DNA from 4 places in the Franzmannia qiaohouensis genome. Region 1 is predicted to be linked to each of the others. Evidence: predicted binding sites of a transcription regulator. Region 1 holds the regulator's gene; each other region holds the start of a gene.
What was found. The regulator FNR, encoded in region 1, switches genes on or off when oxygen is low (the NO sensors DNR and NnrR bind a similar motif). The targets are predictions, from matches to a motif close to TTGATNTANATCAA.

Region 1 (4,121 bases):
CCGTATCCACGGCCTGCGCGGCATCGATCTGGCCGGTGGCGACTGCGTCGAGGAGGCGCTGGACAAGCTGCTCGACTTCATCGGCAACCGGCCGCTGATGGGCTGGTGCCTGGACTTCGACATAGCGATACTCAACCGCCACCTGCGCCCGCGCTTCGGCTTCGACCTGCCCAATTCGCTGATCGAAGTCTCGCAGCGCTACGTGCGTGACCTGCGGCGCGCGCATCCCGAGATCGAGCCCAACCTGCGCTTCGAGGCGGTGGCCAAGGCCCTCGACGTGCCGGTGATCGGCCGTCATACCGCGCTGGGCGACGCGGTCACCGCGGCGCTCATGTACCTGCGCCTGGAGAAGGGGGCGATGCGCGGCGACTGACGTCGTTGCGCGGCGATGGTAAGATGGCCGACCATTTCCGGCCCCGATGCTGCGATCATGTCCGAGATACTTCCTCCCCAGGCGGCGGGCGTCAGCGACGCCCGCGACAAGCGTGAGTTCAACAAGCTGCAGAAGCGCCTGCGTCGGCAGGTGGGCAACGCGATCATCGACTACGGCATGATCCGCGACGGCGACAAGGTCATGGTCTGCCTGTCCGGTGGCAAGGACTCCTACACCATGCTCGAGATCCTGCGCAGCCTGCAGCGCAGCGCGCCGGTGGACTTCTCGCTGGTCGCCGTTAACCTCGACCAGAAGCAGCCCGGCTTTCCCGAACACGTATTGCCCGAGTATCTCGACGCCGCTGGCGTCGACTACCATATCCTCGAGCGCGACACCTACTCGGTGGTCAAGGAGAAGACCCCCGAGGGCAAGACCACCTGCGCGCTCTGCTCGCGGCTGCGGCGCGGCTCGCTGTACGGCTTCGCCGAAGAGATCGGTGCCACCAAGGTGGCGCTGGGCCACCACCGCGAGGATATTCTCGAGACGCTGTTTCTCAATATGTTCTTCGGCGGCAGCCTCAAGGCGATGCCGCCCAAGCTGCTCGCCGACGATGGCAAGAACATCGTGATCCGACCGCTGGCCTACTGCCGCGAGGCGGACATCGCCGAGTTCGCCCGGCGCATGGCGTTCCCGATCATTCCCTGCAACCTGTGCGGCTCGCAGCCCAATCTGCAGCGCCAGGTGGTCAAGGAGATGCTCGCTGAGTGGGAGGCCAAGCACCCCGGGCGGCTCGAGACCATGTTCAAGGCGGTGACCAACGTGGCGCCGTCGCAGCTCGCCGACCGCGAGCTGTTCGATTTCGCCGGGCTCGAGGACCAGCAGGCCCAGCGCCAGGCCAATCGGATCGAGGCCTTGGACCTGGCCCGCCAGGCCTAGTCGCAGACTCTGCGATGCAGATGCACAGCGCCCCCGCCGATCACTCGGCGGGGGCGCTGTCGGTTTCGCGGTCGGAGATGGCTAGAGGCAGCCGTCGCCCTCGGCGAGAGACTCGAGTGCCGACAGGTCGAGGATATTGACCTCGCGGCCGGCCACCGACACCAGCTGCTGCTGCTGGAAGCGGCCGAGAATGCGGCTGACGGTTTCCACTGCCAGGCCCAGGTAGTTGCCGATGTCGGCGCGCGACATCGACAGCCGGAAACTGTAGGCGGAGTAGCCGCGGCGGCGGAAGCGATTCGACAGCCCGATCAGGAAGCTGGCCAGGCGCTCGTCGGCGGTCTTGCGCGATAGCAGGCGCATCATGCGGCGGTCGTCGCGCATCTCCTTGCTCATGCTGCGAAACAGCTGTGTGCGCAGCTCCGGTAACTGTTCGGAGAGATGGTCCAGGCGGTCGAAGGGGATCTCGCACACCGTGGTGGTCTCGAGGGCAGTGACCGTACCGGGGTACAGCTCGTCGTCGATGGCGTCGAGGCCGACCAGCTCGCTGGGCAGATAGAAGTTGGTCAGCTGGTCCTCGCCGTTGCCCTCGCTGGCCAGCTGCTTGAGGCTGCCCGAGCGCACCGCAAACACGCTGGTGAACGCCTCGCCCTGGCGGAACAGCGTCTCGCCCTTCTTGAGTGGCGCGCGACGGCGGATGATGGCGTCGAACTGGTCGACGTCGGAGAGCTCCAGAGCCAGCGGCAGGCACAGTGAGCTCAGGCTGCAGGTCTGGCAGCGCGTCTCGTGCAGTCGTGCGCTTCTTGGAGCGGTGGCGGGGGCTGGCATGACCTCCTCCTGGGTGGTGGCGTTGCCCTCAGTATGGTGGATCATGGCGCTACGGCAAAGAATACTTTCCGGTGAGCTCATAGGATCCTCGAGTAGCGCGGCCCCTGGCCAGGCGTGAGATGGGCGTCGAAGGCCATCGCCAGGTGGCGAATCAGCAGCTTGCCGATCGGGGTGGCCGTCAAGGTCAGGCCGCGGCGCATCATCAGGCCGTCGCGTTCGGCACCCTCCAACTGGCGCAGGCTGTCGGCAAAGTAGCGCTCGGCGTCGATGCCGAAGCGGGTGCCGAGCTCGGCCAGGTCGAGGTGCATGTCGCACATCAGGCGCTCGATGGCGTAGCGGCGATACAGGTCGTCCTGGCTCAGGCGCACGCCGCGCTGGGTCGCCAGGCGTCCGGCGTCGAGCGCTGCCTCGTAGCCGGCCAGGTCGCTGGGATTCTGGGCATAGAGGTCGTCGACCCGCGAGATCGCCGAGACCCCGAGGCCCACCAGGTCGCTGTCGGCGTGGCTCGAGTAGCCCTGGAAGTTGCGCTGCAGGGTGCCCTGGCGTTGGGCCACGGCGAGGCTATCGTCGGGGCGCGCGAAGTGGTCCATGCCGATATGCACGTAGCCGGCGGCCTCGAGCATGTCGATGGTGGTGCGCAGGATGGCGAGCTTCTCCTCGGCGCTGGGCAGGTCGGCCTCGCTGATGCGCCGCTGCGGCGCGAAGCGCTGTGGCATGTGCGCGTAGTTGAACACCGAGAGCCGTGCCGGGCCCATGTCGATGACCTGCTCGAGCGTCGCGGCGAAGCTGTCGCGGGTCTGGTGGGGCAGGCCGTAGATCAGGTCCATGTTCAGCGAGCGGAACCCCAGTCGCCGTGCCTCGTCGACCAGGGTCTCGGTAAGCACGCGAGGCTGCACGCGGTTGATGGCCTTCTGGACCCGCAGGTCGAGGTCCTGGACGCCGAGGCTGATGCGGTTGAAGCCCAGCGCCTGCAGGTGGCGCAGGGTCAGCATATTGGCTTCGCGGGGGTCGATCTCGATGGCGTAGTCACGCTTGGGGTCGCTGCTGAGCCCGAAGCGGCTATCCAGACGGTCGACCAGGTCGCCCATCTGGTCGAGGGTCAGGAAGGTTGGGGTGCCGCCGCCCCAGTGCAGTTGGCTGACCGGTCTTGAGGTGTCCAGATGCCGCGCGGCGAGCACCATCTCGCGGTCTAGCCTGGCCAGGTAGGGCTCGGCCAGGCGGGTATTCTTGGTGGCGATCTTGTTGCAGGCGCAGTAGAAGCAGATCTTGCGGCAGAACGGCACATGCACGTAGAGCGACAGCGGCCGGCCGCCGGCATTGCTGCGCGTCAGCGCATCGGTCAACGCCTCTGCGCCGACGCCGTCGTGAAACGACAGCGCGGTAGGGTATGAAGTGTAGCGCGGCCCGCTGACGTCGTAGCGGCGAATCAGCGCCTCGTCCCAGGCGGAGGACGCCGCCGCCTGGGGCGGCGCGATGGGCGTGGCGTAAGACATGGTGGGCACTCCTGACGAGGATCTTGCGCCCATGCTAGCGCCGGCGCGGCGCGACGATCTTGCGTTGGATCAAGTTGCCGCGCATTCGTACCCAGGCTATCGGCGCTGCACTTAGCGAAGGACGCCGGTGGCAGGTCGGAGAGGGGGTTTCGATGCCATGGATGGCATCGGTAGCGCCCAGGGATGGTTTACAGCGCCACCTCGTAGACCTGCCGCCGGAACAGTCCTGAGCGGTGCTGCTAGCTAGCTGCGCAGACCCGCTCAACCACTGGCCTCGACCTGCCCCCGGCGTCCCTCACTATGGCCGCGGAGCCGACCCGGTGGTAGCTGCTCTGGTTATTTAATCACTCAGTGGCCGGTGGCGCCGGGCACCAGCCGCCATAGCTGCCAGAGCGCGAAGGCAATGATGCTCAGCGCGGCCACCGCGCGGGTGGCGGGGTGGCGGATCAGCCGCGCCAGGCTGTGGGCGGCCATGCCGGTGGCCAGCACCGCGG
Region 2 (4,121 bases), on a different contig from region 1:
CGGATGCATCCAGCAGTGGATGGACGAGGGGCTCTACCCCTACAGCCAGCGCTACTTGGGCACCCTGCGCAACCACTTCTCGACCCTGGGGGTGAACGGCCTCAATGAGATGGTGCGCAACTTCTCCAATGGCCGTTTCGATATCGCCGACGCGGAGGGGCAGCAGCTGGCCCTGGACCTGCTCGACCACGTACGCGGGCGGATGCAGGAATTTCAGGAGCAGACCAGCCACCTCTACAACCTGGAGGCGACGCCGGCGGAGGGCACCACCTACCGCTTCGCCCGCGCCGACGCCGAGCGCTTCCCCGGCATTCTGCAGGCGGGCACGCCGGAGGCGCCCTACTACACCAATTCCAGCCAGCTGCCGGTGGGCCATACCGACGACCCTTTCGAGGCGCTGATCCATCAGGACCCGCTGCAGACCCGCTACACCGGCGGCACCGTGCTGCACCTGTATATGCGCGAGCGGCTCTCCAGCGCCGCGGCCTGCCGCAAGCTGGTGCACACCGCCCTGTCGCGCTTCCGCCTGCCCTATATCACCGTCACCCCCACCTTTTCGATCTGCCCGGTACACGGCTACCTGGCCGGCGAACACGAGTTCTGCCCGAAGTGCGACGACGCGCTTCTGGCACAACAAGCCAGCCGGGCCGAGGCAACGGCCTGACGCCGGCTTTCTCCCCCTGCCAACTAACCAGGAGCACGATATGCGTCAGATGGATACCACCTCCCTGCCCACCGCACAGCGCCAGCGCTGCGAGGTCTGGACCCGGGTAATGGGCTATCACCGCCCGGTCAGCCAGTTCAACGTCGGCAAACGCGCCGAACATCGCGAGCGCTGCCATTTCCGCGAAGCCACCGGCCGCCGCTAGCTGCCCCACACCCTCGATAGGCCGGGCCCCCTCGGGGCCCGGCAGGGAGTCACTGCCATGCTCATCAGCGAACCTCCCGTCAGCCCTTCTGCCGGCAGCGCCCAGGAGACGCTTCGCCTGCCGGTGGCCGGGCTGACGCCGATGACCACCCTGGACTACCCCGAGCACCTGGCCTGCGTGGTCTTCCTGCAGGGCTGTCCGCTGCGCTGCGGTTACTGCCACAACCCCGGCATGCTCGCCTCCCGTCGGGGCGAGCACGGCGAGTGGGACGGGATCGAGGCCTTCCTGAGAAACCGCCGGGGCCTGCTTGAGGGCGTGGTCTTCAGCGGCGGTGAGCCCACCCTGCACGCCGAGCTCGCCGGCGCGGTGGAGCGGGCCAGAGCGCTCGGCTTCAAGGTCGGCCTACATACGGCCGGTGTCTACCCGCGGCGCCTGCAGGCGCTGCTGCCCTGGCTCGACTGGGTAGGCCTGGACGTAAAGGGCCTGGCCGATGACATCGACCGCATCGTCGGGCGCCGCGGCATGGCCACCCCGCATGAGCAAAGCCTGGCGCTGCTGCTGAACAGCGGCATTGCCCTCGAGTGTCGCACCACGGTGCACTGGCGCGACTTCGACCTGGAACGCCTGCGCCGGCTGGCCCTGGACCTCGCCGAGCGCGGCGCCAGCCACTACGCGATCCAGCTGGCCCGCGCCGGCCAGTGCCTGGATGCGCGCTACGCCGAGCCGGTGCCGGGCGCCCCGACGACCGCAGAGATAGAAGCGCTTGTCAGCGAACTGCGCCCCAACTTTAAAAGGCTGACCCTACGCCACTAACATCACGCCGGCTCACCTCGCCCCGTGCCCTCGGGGGAAGGGCTCATGCAGGGATCTCCAGCGAGGGGCGGAAACGTCGCATCGCTCAACGCTCGGCGCAGGCCAGACGCTCGACGCGCGCCAGCCAATCGCCGAAAGGTCCCTGGGCCAGCCCCTCCTCGCGGCCATCAAGCAGGTTCTTGACCATCAGCCCAAGTTCGGTGTCACCCTCGATCACCAGGCGACGCTGAAAGAACAGGGCGTCGGGGTCCTGGCGCCGGGTGGCCAGGCACAGGAACTCGCGCCAGCCGCCGCGAATGGTGGCTTCGCCCGCCTCCTGGGTAAGCCGAAAGCGCTCCGCTTCGAGGGTCAGGGTCAGCTGCACGCCCAGGTCCTCGACGTGCAGCGAGATCCGGCGGCCTGCGAGCGCATCGAACTCGCCCTCGGCCAGCGGTACGGCGAAGGTTCGGTTGAGCATTGGCTCGATCAACTGGCGCTTGACCACCAGTGGCACTCGGGGGTCAATGCTACGTATCAAACGGGGCAGTGCAGGCGGACGTGGCAGGGGCAGTAACGGCGGGGACATGACGGCTCTCCTGAAGATATCTATGCGGCCAACGCCGCCAGCCCACCCATCCTAGGCCGGTGTTTTCGCGGCTGCACTGACATGCATCAACTCGCTGGGCAGATCGCCACCCGCAGTCGTGTCGTGGGCGACCACTATACGGTGCGGGAGTAGCGGCCACTGCTGCTTGCCAGATAGGCATCGAAGGCCATGGCGGCGTTGCGCATCATCAGACGGCCGGTGGGTAGCACCTCGATCTCATTTTCACGGATCGCTAGTAGGCCGTCTTCGGCCATCTCCTGCAGCTGCTCTAGGGCGTCGGCGAAGTAATCGCGGAAGACGATGCCGTGGACGGCCTCGATGGCAGCGAAGTCGATGCGGTTGTGGCACATCAGGGCATTGATCACGTCGCGGCGCAGCCGGTCATCGTCGCTGAGCCGGTAGCCTCGGAACACCGGCAGCTGGCCCTGATCCAGGCGATGATGGTACTGGGCGGTCTCTTTGACGTTCTGGCTGTAGCTGTCGCCGACCTTGCCGATGGAGGTGATGCCCAGCCCGACCATGTCGCAGTCGGCGTGGGTGGAGTAACCCTGGAAGTTGCGCTGAAGGGTGCCGTTCTCCCTGGCCAGTGCCAGCTCGTCGTCGGGCAGGGCGAAGTGGTCCATGCCGATATAGACGTAGCCGGCGGCAGTGAGGCGCTTTATGGTCAGCTCCAGCAGTTCCAACTTGCGCTCCGGCGGCGGCATGTCCTCGGGACGTATCATCCGCTGGGACTTGAACAGCTCCGGCAGGTGGGCGTAGCTGTAGGCGGCGATGCGGTCCGGGCGCAGGGCAATGATCTTCGACAGCGTGGTATCGAAACTCGCCACCGTCTGCAGCGGCAGGCCGTAGATCAGGTCGACGCTCACCGACTGGAAGCCGGCGTCACGGGCGGCCTCAACCAGCGCCATGACCTGCTCCTCACTCTGCAGCCGATTCACCGCTTCCTGAACGTCGCGGTCGAAGTCCTGCACGCCGAAGCTGAGGCGATTGAAGCCCAGGGCGTAAAGCTCATGGATCTGCTCGGGCGTCACGGTGCGCGGGTCCACCTCCAGGGAAAACTCGCGCTGGGCAGGCTCGGCAAAGTGGAAAGCCGCATCCAGCGCGGCCATCAGCTCGCCGAGCTGGGCGTTGCTCAGGTAGGTCGGTGTGCCTCCACCCAGATGCAGCTGGGTCATGCGCCGCGATTCCTCGAATAGCGCTCCCTGCACCCGGATCTCTTTCTTGAGCCATTCGAGATACTCGGCGGCGCGCTCGGTATTGTGGGTGATGATCTTGTTGCAGGCACAGTAGTAGCAGAGGCTCTTGCAGAACGGGATATGCACGTAGACAGACAGCGGCTTGGGCGTCTCGGCACGGTTGCTCCGCTCGGCGGCATTACGGTAATCATCCTCGGCAAAAGCCGCATGGAACTGGGGCGCCGTGGGGTAGGAAGTGTAGCGCGGTCCCGGACGATCGTATTTCTCTACCAGGGGGCGATCAAACAGCAGGTCATCATGCATCGTAACACGGCCTCTTGACGGGGTGGCGCCACCCAGGGTGCCGCACAATACCGCCGAGTATGCCATTCAGGATTCGGCTCGTCGGTACCCTTCTCGAGGTAGCTGACCCAGATCAATCCCCTCGCTAGCTAACTGGACATTGCCACGGCAGCATTGAATCGGCCCCCGTGCGACGACTCGAATAGGGCTTTGCGCCAGACGTGAAGATTCATATAAAATACTTTTTATTGGGCATCACGCCAAGCGGGAGGTCCCCATGACGCACCCTGTTTCACGCATCGCCTGGAGCGGCCTGGCCTACGGCTGTATCGGGCTAGGCACCGCCGGGTTGGTGGTGCCCTTGTTGCCTACCAC
Region 3 (4,121 bases), on a different contig from region 1:
TGGCCGCCGAGGCGTTGCGCCGTGGCGGTGACACCCAAGAGGCGCAGCATGCACCGGCCTGAGGCATCGCTGCAGCAGGCCAGCGCCCTGCCCTGGCACGCCGCGCTGCACCAGCTGCAGCGCGAGGCACAGCCCCACGCCCTGGCCAGCGTGGTCGGGGCGGCGGGCTCCACGCCCCGCGAGCCCGGCGCCAAGATGGTGATCACCGAGGACGCCGTGCACGACACCCTGGGTGGCGGCACCTTCGAGTTCCAGGTCATCGCCTGCGCCCGCGAGGCGCTGGCCCGCGGCGAGTCCGGCACCCGCCTCGAGGCCTTTCCCCTCGGCGGGCGCAGCGGCCAGTGCTGCGGCGGCTACGTGCACGTGCTGATCGAGCTGTTCGCCGGCGCCGAGATGCAGGTCGCGGTGTTCGGTGCCGGCCACGTCGGCCAGGCACTGGTGGGGCTGATCGCCCCGCTGGCCTGGCGCGTGGACTGGTTCGACAGCCGCGACGACGTCTTCCCCGCACAGCAGCAGCCGCGCCTGGCAAAGCACCACTCGCCGGACCCGGCGGCGGCGGTGGCCACGCTGCCCCGCGGCTGCCATGCGCTGGTGATGACCCACGACCACGGCGAGGACTGCGCGCTGGTCGATGCCCTGCTGGCCCGCGGCGACTGCGCCTCCATCGGCCTGATCGGCTCGCATAGCAAGTGGGCCAGCTTTCAGCGCCGCCTGCGCGACGCCGGCCATGCACAGGCGCGCCTGGAACGCGAGGTACGCTGCCCGATCGGGGTGGCCGGCGCCAAGGGCAAGCTGCCCTACGAGATCGCGCTGTCGGTGGTCACTGAGCTACTCACGCTCAAGCCCGCACAGATACACGCAGACCGACGCGGCGCAGCACCCGAGACCCTGCGCAAGGCATTTGCGCCCCCGACGGACGAATGACGGCGGGGCCGAGCCCCCGCCCAGACGGAGAACGACATGACCAACGCTGCCCCTTCAGCGGGACGCCTGCTGCGTGGACCCGTGGTGAGCTTTCTCAACGACCCCGGTGAAGGCGACACGCCCGAACCCGGCAGCCTGCTGCACCTGGAAGACGGCGCCATCTGGCTGGTAGATGGCCGCATCCAGGCGATCGGCGACTATGCCGAGCTGGCCCCGCAGCTGCCCGCCGGCATCGAGCAGGTCGACTATGCCGGCAAGCTGATGATGCCCGGCTTCATCGACAGCCACGTGCACTATGTGCAGCTCGATATCATGGCCTCCTACGGCCGCCAGCTGCTCGACTGGCTCAACGAGTACACCTTCCCCGAGGAGTGCCGCTTCGCCGAGCGCGCCCACGCCGAGAATGTCGCCGAGGCATTCCTCGACGAGCAGCTGCGGGTCGGCACCACCACCGCACAGGTGTTCTGCACCTCGCACCCGGTGTCGGTGGACACCTTCTTCGCCGCCGCCCGGCGCCGCGGCCTGCGCATGCTGGCCGGCAAGGTGCTGATGGACCGCCACGCCCCCGAGGCGCTGACCGACAGCGTCGAGAGCGGCGTACGCGACAGCGAGCGGCTGATCGGCGACTGGCACGGCAAGGACCGCCTCGGCTATACCCTGACGCCGCGCTTCGCGCCGACCTCCAGCCCGGCGCAGCTGGATACCGTGGGCGGCATCCTGCGCAACGCACCGGACCTGCACCTGCAGACGCACCTGTCGGAGAACAAGGGCGAGATCGACTGGGTCGCCGAGCTGTTTCCCGACTGCCGCGATTATCTCGGGGTCTACGAGCGCTATGGTCTGGTGGGGCCGCGCAGCACCTTCGCCCACGGCATCCACCTCGATCAGCCGATGCGCAACCGGCTGGCCGCCGCCGGCGCCAACATCGCCTTCTGCCCGACCTCCAACCTGTTCCTGGGCAGCGGGCTGTTCGACCGCCTGGCATGCCGCGACGCCGGTCTCAACACCACCCTGGCCAGCGACGTCGGCGGCGGCACCGACCTGTCGGGCCTGGCCACCCTCAAGGCGGCCTACCAGGTCGGCCAGCTGCTCGGCCAGCCGCTGACCGCCTGGCAGGGCTTCTACCGCCTGACCCTGGGCAACGCCCGGGCGCTGCACCTCGACACCCACATCGGCAGCCTGCGCCAGGGCAAGGAGGCCGACATCGTGGTCCTCGACCCCGCCGCCACCCCGCTGCTGGCACGCCGCAGCGCCAGGACCCGCAACCTCGCCGAGCAGCTGTTCGCGCTGATGATGCTCGGCGACGACCGCAGCGTCTATGCCACCTGGGCCAACGGTGAATGTGTGCACCAGCGCGACGTCGCCTCTACGCCCTGATAGCCATGCATGTGCCAGGTACATGAGCGTTGCGCTGATTGGGCGACCATCTCTGATGGTCGCCCCTTTTTATGTCTGCTTTGTATGCTTGCTTGATCCAGCTCAAGGCACGTTTCCCTGCGGCCCCTTAGCCTGATATGGCACCGCTTTCTGGTCTCTGATGCGGTGTGAAAAACAGATACAGGGATACGAAGAGGGGAAACCAAACATGCAACACAAGACATCCTGGATCGCTGCAATTGGCGCAAGCGCGCTGCTGGGAGTATCGCTCAGCGCCAGCGCCGATGACGGCTTTGCCGACTATCGAGAGCGCTTCGAGCCACTGCCGCATTTTCCGCCGATTCCTGCCGATAATTCGCTGACCGAGGAGAAGGTCGAACTCGGTAACATGCTGTTCTTCGAGCCGCGCATTTCCGCCAGCGGCGTGATCAGCTGCGCCACCTGCCACAATCCGGCACTCGGCTGGAGCGACCGAATCCCGCGCGCCACCGGCCACGACGGCCAGATTGGCGAGCGCAACACCCCCACCGTGCTCAACTCGGGGTTTCTCGAATCGCAGTTCTGGGACGGTCGCGAACCGGACCTCGAGGGCCAGGCGCTGGGGCCCATCGAGGCCGATATCGAGATGGCCATGCAGCTCGAGCACGCCATCGAACGGCTGACCGAATTCTCGCTGTATCAGGAGAAGTTCGCTGCCGCCTATCCCGATGATGAGGACCCCATCAGCACCGACAACCTGGCCAAGGCGCTGGCCAGTTTCCAGCGCACCTTGAATACCCCGAACTCGCCCTTCGACCGCTATCTGCGTGGCGACCTGGATGCGCTCGACGAGCAGGAAAAGCGCGGCATGGTGGCCTTCGTCGATAACGGCTGCGCCGCTTGCCACAGTGGCCCCGCCTTCACCGACAGCAACTTCCACCGCATCCAGGTGCCGGGTTCCACTGACGTCGGCCGCTACGAGGTTACCGGCGAGGAGCGCGACATGTACCGCTTCCGCACCCCGACGCTGCGCAACGTGGGTGTGACCTACCCCTACATGAACAACGGCGCCACCGCGACCCTCGAGGAAGCCGTCGCCATCATGGGCAGTGAGATGCTCGGCCGCGAGTTCGAGGTGGACAAGATCGACGATATCACCGCCTTCCTGCACACCCTCACCGGTGAGATGCCGGAGTTCGAGGTCCCGGCGCTGCCGTAGCACCCCATCGCCAGGACGGCCAGCAAGACGATACCGGCTCAGGCCGGTATCGTTGTCTGAATAGCCAAGCAGCGGCAGGTGGCGATCTCGGCCCTCGATGGTAGTCTGGACATAGCGCCAATGCTTTTATCCCGCGGAGAATCGCCCATGACCGTCACCCTGGCATCCCCCCAAGCCGTCGACCAGCCCGAGTGGATTCGCCTCTATCGCGGCTACGCCGACTACTACGGCGTGCCGATGACCGAGCAGACGCTGGACACCGTATGGGACTGGATTCAGCAGCCGGACATGGCCTTCTACTGTCGGCTGGCGAAGAGTGAGGAGGGCCGGGCCATTGGCCTGATGCACTACCGCGCCATGCCGTCGCCGCTGCGCGGCACGTACATCGGCTTCCTCGACGACCTCTATGTCGACCCGGCCCATCGCGGCAGCGGCGCGGTGGACACCATGCTCGAGACGCTACGCGAGGAGGCGCGCAGCCACGGCTGGCCGTTCGTGCGCTGGATCACCCGCGAGCAGAACTATCGCGGCCGCGCCGTCTATGACCGCCACGCCACGCATACCGACTGGCAGACCTATCAGCTCGACACCCAGTAACCAAGCAACGCGAACAGGACGTTCA
Region 4 (4,121 bases), on a different contig from region 1:
GAACTCGGCTACGGTTCGGACCTCGACCTGGTGTTCATCCACGACGCCGCCTCCCAGGGCACCACCGACGGGCCGCGGCCGATCGACAACCCGGTGTTCTTCACCCGCCTTGGTCAGCGCATCATCCACCTGCTCACCGCGGTGACCCCGGCCGGGGCGCTGTATGAGGTCGACATGCGGCTGCGGCCGTCGGGCAATTCCGGGTTGCTGGTCACGCCGCTGGAGGCCTTCGCCGACTATCAGCGCCACCAGGCCTGGACCTGGGAGCACCAGGCGCTGGTGCGGGCCCGGGTCGTCGCTGGCGACAGCCATCTCGGCGAACGCTTCGAGGCGGTGCGCAGTGAGATCCTCGGCGCGCGGCGCGATCTCGCCTCGCTGCGCGAGGAGGTGGTCAAGATGCGCCACAAGATGCGCGAGCATCTGGGCAGCAAGGCCAGCGCGCGCCAGGCCGGACGCTTCGACCTCAAGCAGGACGCCGGCGGCATGGTCGATATCGAGTTCCTGTGCCAGTTCGCGGTGCTGGCGATGAGCGCCGATGCTCCAGAGCTGCTGCGCTGGAGCGACAACATGCGCCTGCTGGAGACCCTCGAGGCCTGCCAGCGGCTGCCCGCCGACGAGGCCCAGGGGCTGCGCGACGCCTACCTGGCCTACCGCCACGCCACCCACCGCGCCGCGCTGACCAAGGCCGAGCGGGTCGTCGATGCCGATGAGGTGGCGGCGCACCGCGAACTGGTGCGGCGCGTCTGGCAGCGCTGGATGGGCGAGGCGGAAGAGCCGCGCTGAGGCACTCAAGCTAGTCAATTCGATCATCACCGATGGGAACCCAAAGACGATGCATAAACTACTGGTGCTGCACGGCCCCAACCTCAACCTGCTGGGCACTCGCGAGCCGGATATCTATGGCCACGAGACCCTCGACGATATCAACAACAGTCTGTACGAGAAGGCCGCCTTCAACGGCTGGGAGGTCAAGGCGCTGCAGAGCAACCACGAGGGCGCGTTGATCGATGCCATCCACGCCGCCAGGCTCGACGGCACCGCGGCGATCATCATCAACCCTGCCGCCTTCACCCACACCTCGGTGGCGATCCTTGACGCCCTCAACGCCTTCGACGGCAAGGTCATCGAGGTGCATCTCTCCAACGTCCACAAGCGCGAGAGCTTCCGCCACCACTCCTACGTCTCTCTGCGCGCCGACGGGGTGATCGCCGGCCTCGGCAGCCAGGGCTACCTGGCCGCGCTGGACGCACTGATCAAGGCCGCCGACGCCTGACTCTCATCGCTACCATCATGCCCGACTGCGAGCCCGCCCCTTGGCGGGCTCGCTGCGTTTCAAGCTTGCTTCGCAAAACCTTGATCTGCGTCAACTGGCATAGGGGGCTTAATTCGCTAGGCTGACAGGGGTATGCGGTGGTTTGTCACACCCCGCCAGGCCCACACCCAGCGAGGAAAGTGCCATGAGCGACCCCGACAGCGTTGCGCCGTCGGTGCGCAAGCGACAAGAGCTGAAGCTGTTTCTGTTCATCTGCGTGCTGCTGTTCCCGATTCTCGCCGTGGCGGTGGTCGGCAGCTACGGCTTCGCGGTGTGGATCTACCAGATGATCGCCGGCCCGCCCGGTCCTCCCGGTTGAGTCGGTGACGCCATGACCCATAACAACAAGGCGCATCGCCATTCGGATCGCCGCCAGTTCTTCCGCACCTTGAGCGGCCGCCCCGCGGTGCGCCGGCCACCATGGACCGCCGCTGACCTGACCCAGCGCTGCACCGGCTGCGATGCCTGCATCGACGCCTGCCTGGAAGGCGTGCTGGTACGCGGCGGCGGCGGTTTTCCCGAGATCCGCTTCGATGACGACGGCTGCTCGCTGTGCGGCGACTGCGCTGCGGTGTGCGAGGCGGACGTCTTCGATACCCAGCGCCAGGCGTTTCCCTGGCACGCGCAGCTCGAGGCCAACTGCCTGGCGCTGGCACAGATTCACTGCCAGGCCTGCCAGGACGCCTGCGAGTGGCGCGCCATCCGCTTTCCACCGGCGCTGGGCCGCCCGCCGCAGCCGCACATCGACAGCGAGGCCTGCCGCGGCTGCGGGGCCTGCCTGGCGGTGTGCCCTAACGATGCCATCACCCTGGCCGACAACGGCCCTGTGCAACCCGGAGCGCGCCGATGAGCCAAGAGACGCTGCATATCGCCAGCTTTATCGTCCATGTCCGGCCACCGCGGCTGGCGGAGGTGGCCGCCTGGCTGAATGCCGCCGGCGACTGCGAGGTCCGTGGCGAGGACGCCGCGGGCAAGCTGGTGGCAGTGGTGGAGAGCCATCAGGAGAGCCGTGCGCTCGACCTGATCGATGCCGTACAGACACGGCCCGGCGTGCTCGGCGCGGCGCTGGTCTACCACCAGTTGCTCGACCCGGCCACCGCCGATGAACCGCATGAGGGGGCATGATGAAACTGACACGTCGCGAATTCGTAAAGGCCAATGCGGCCGCCGTGGCCGCCGCCAGCGCGGGGATCGCGATCCCCGCCGGGGCCACCAACCTGATCACCAACGCCGAGCTGACCCGGCTCAACTGGAACAAGGCGCCGTGCCGCTTCTGCGGGGTCGGCTGCAGCGTCATGGTCGCCACCCAGAACGACCGCATCGTCGCCACTCACGGCGATATCCACTCCGAGGTCAACCGCGGGCTGAACTGCGTCAAGGGCTACTTCCTGTCGAAGATCCTCTACGGCGAGGACCGCCTGACCCAGCCGCTGCTGCGTAAGCGCAACGGCGCCTATGCCAAGGACGGCGACTTCGAGGCGGTGTCCTGGGACGAGGCGCTGGACGTGATGGCCGACAAGTTCAAGCAGGCGATCCGCGAGCACGGTCCGGATAGCGTGGCGATGTTCGGCTCCGGGCAGTGGACGATCTGGGAAGGCTATGCCGCCAGCAAGCTGTTCAAGGCCGGCCTGCGCACCAACAACATCGATCCCAACGCCCGCCACTGCATGGCCTCGGCGGTGTTCGGCTTCATGCGCAGCTTCGGCTCCGACGAGCCGATGGGCGTCTACGACGATATCGAGCATGCCGACGCCTTCGTGCTGTGGGGCTCGAACATGGCCGAGATGCACCCGGTGCTGTGGACCCGGGTCACCGACCGCCGGCTCTCCTACCCGGATACCCGGGTGGCGGTGCTCTCCACCTACGAGCATCGCAGCTTCGACCTGGCCGACATCCCCATGGTGATGACGCCCAACGCCGACATCGTGATCCTCAACTACATCGCCAACCACATCATCCAGAGCGGCAACGTCGATCGCGACTTCGTCGATAGCCACGTCGGCTTCGCCCGGGGGGTGGACGACATCGGCTACGGCCTGCGCGACGAGCATCCGCTGCAGCAGGCCGCGGCCAACGCCGACAACGCCAACTCCTGGTCGGAGATGAGCTTCGATGAGTTCGCCGACTACGTCGCCGACTACACCCTCGAGCGCGCCGCCCGGGAGTCCGGCGTGTCGGAACGCCGGTTGGAGCAGCTCGCCGAGCTCTATGCCGACCCCGACACCAAGGTCATGACCTTCTGGACCATGGGCGTCAACCAGCACACCCGCGGGGTGTGGGTGAACAACCTGATCTACAACCTGCACCTGCTCACCGGCAAGATCTCCGAGCCCGGCAACAGCCCCTTCTCGCTCACCGGCCAGCCCTCGGCCTGCGGCACCGCCCGCGAGGTGGGCACCTTCGCCCACCGTCTGCCCGCTGACCGCGTGGTCACCAACCCCGAGCATCGCCGCGACGCCGAGGAGATCTGGCTGCTGCCCGAGGGTACCATCCCCGAGCGGGTCGGCTTTCACGCCGTGGAGCAGAGCCGCAGGCTCAAGGACGGCGAGATCAAGGTCTACTGGACCCAGGTGTGCAACAACATGCACGCCGGCCCCAACACCATGGAGGAAATCCTGCCCGGCTGGCGCAACCCCGAGGCCTTCGTGATCGTCTCGGACATCTATCCCACCGCCTCGGCGCAGTCCGCCGACCTGATCCTGCCGGCCGCCAGCTGGGTCGAGAAGGAGGGCGCCTTCGGCAACTCCGAGCGGCGTACCCAGTTCTTCCACCAGCTGGTCAATGCCCCCGGCGAGGCGCGCTCCGACCT

Region 2: a site for FNR is predicted at 2,324-2,337, ahead of ubiT (ubiquinone anaerobic biosynthesis accessory factor UbiT). Genes of this name have one in related genera too.
Region 3: a site for FNR is predicted at 2,394-2,407, ahead of QC821_RS11065 (cytochrome-c peroxidase). Genes of this name have one in related genera too.
Region 4: a site for FNR is predicted at 1,354-1,367, ahead of napE (periplasmic nitrate reductase, NapE protein). Genes of this name have one in related genera too.

What each region holds. Positions count from the first base shown of each region.
Region 1 is NZ_JARWAM010000003.1:227,119-231,239, reverse strand. It holds gene QC821_RS05300 (3'-5' exonuclease) at 1-373, shown strand, start outside; gene ttcA (tRNA 2-thiocytidine(32) synthetase TtcA) at 431-1,309, shown strand; gene fnr (fumarate/nitrate reduction transcriptional regulator Fnr) at 1,391-2,134, opposite strand; gene hemN (oxygen-independent coproporphyrinogen III oxidase) at 2,212-3,627, opposite strand; gene QC821_RS05280 (sulfite exporter TauE/SafE family protein) at 3,976-4,121, opposite strand, start outside.
Region 2 is NZ_JARWAM010000025.1:14,677-18,797, reverse strand. It holds gene QC821_RS20645 (ribonucleoside triphosphate reductase) at 1-664, shown strand, start outside; gene nrdD (anaerobic ribonucleoside-triphosphate reductase) at 705-869, shown strand; gene QC821_RS20635 (anaerobic ribonucleoside-triphosphate reductase activating protein) at 927-1,682, shown strand; gene ubiT (ubiquinone anaerobic biosynthesis accessory factor UbiT) at 1,768-2,247, opposite strand; gene hemN (oxygen-independent coproporphyrinogen III oxidase) at 2,382-3,767, opposite strand; gene QC821_RS20620 (YbaN family protein) at 4,024-4,121, shown strand, end outside.
Region 3 is NZ_JARWAM010000007.1:104,064-108,184, reverse strand. It holds gene xdhB (xanthine dehydrogenase molybdopterin binding subunit) at 1-62, shown strand, start outside; gene xdhC (xanthine dehydrogenase accessory protein XdhC) at 49-924, shown strand; gene guaD (guanine deaminase) at 961-2,301, shown strand; gene QC821_RS11065 (cytochrome-c peroxidase) at 2,510-3,499, shown strand; gene QC821_RS11060 (GNAT family N-acetyltransferase) at 3,647-4,096, shown strand.
Region 4 is NZ_JARWAM010000005.1:266,378-270,498, reverse strand. It holds gene glnE (bifunctional [glutamate--ammonia ligase]-adenylyl-L-tyrosine phosphorylase/[glutamate--ammonia-ligase] adenylyltransferase) at 1-783, shown strand, start outside; gene aroQ (type II 3-dehydroquinate dehydratase) at 833-1,273, shown strand; gene napE (periplasmic nitrate reductase, NapE protein) at 1,458-1,631, shown strand; gene napF (ferredoxin-type protein NapF) at 1,644-2,162, shown strand; gene QC821_RS08735 (chaperone NapD) at 2,159-2,437, shown strand; gene napA (nitrate reductase catalytic subunit NapA) at 2,437-4,121, shown strand, end outside.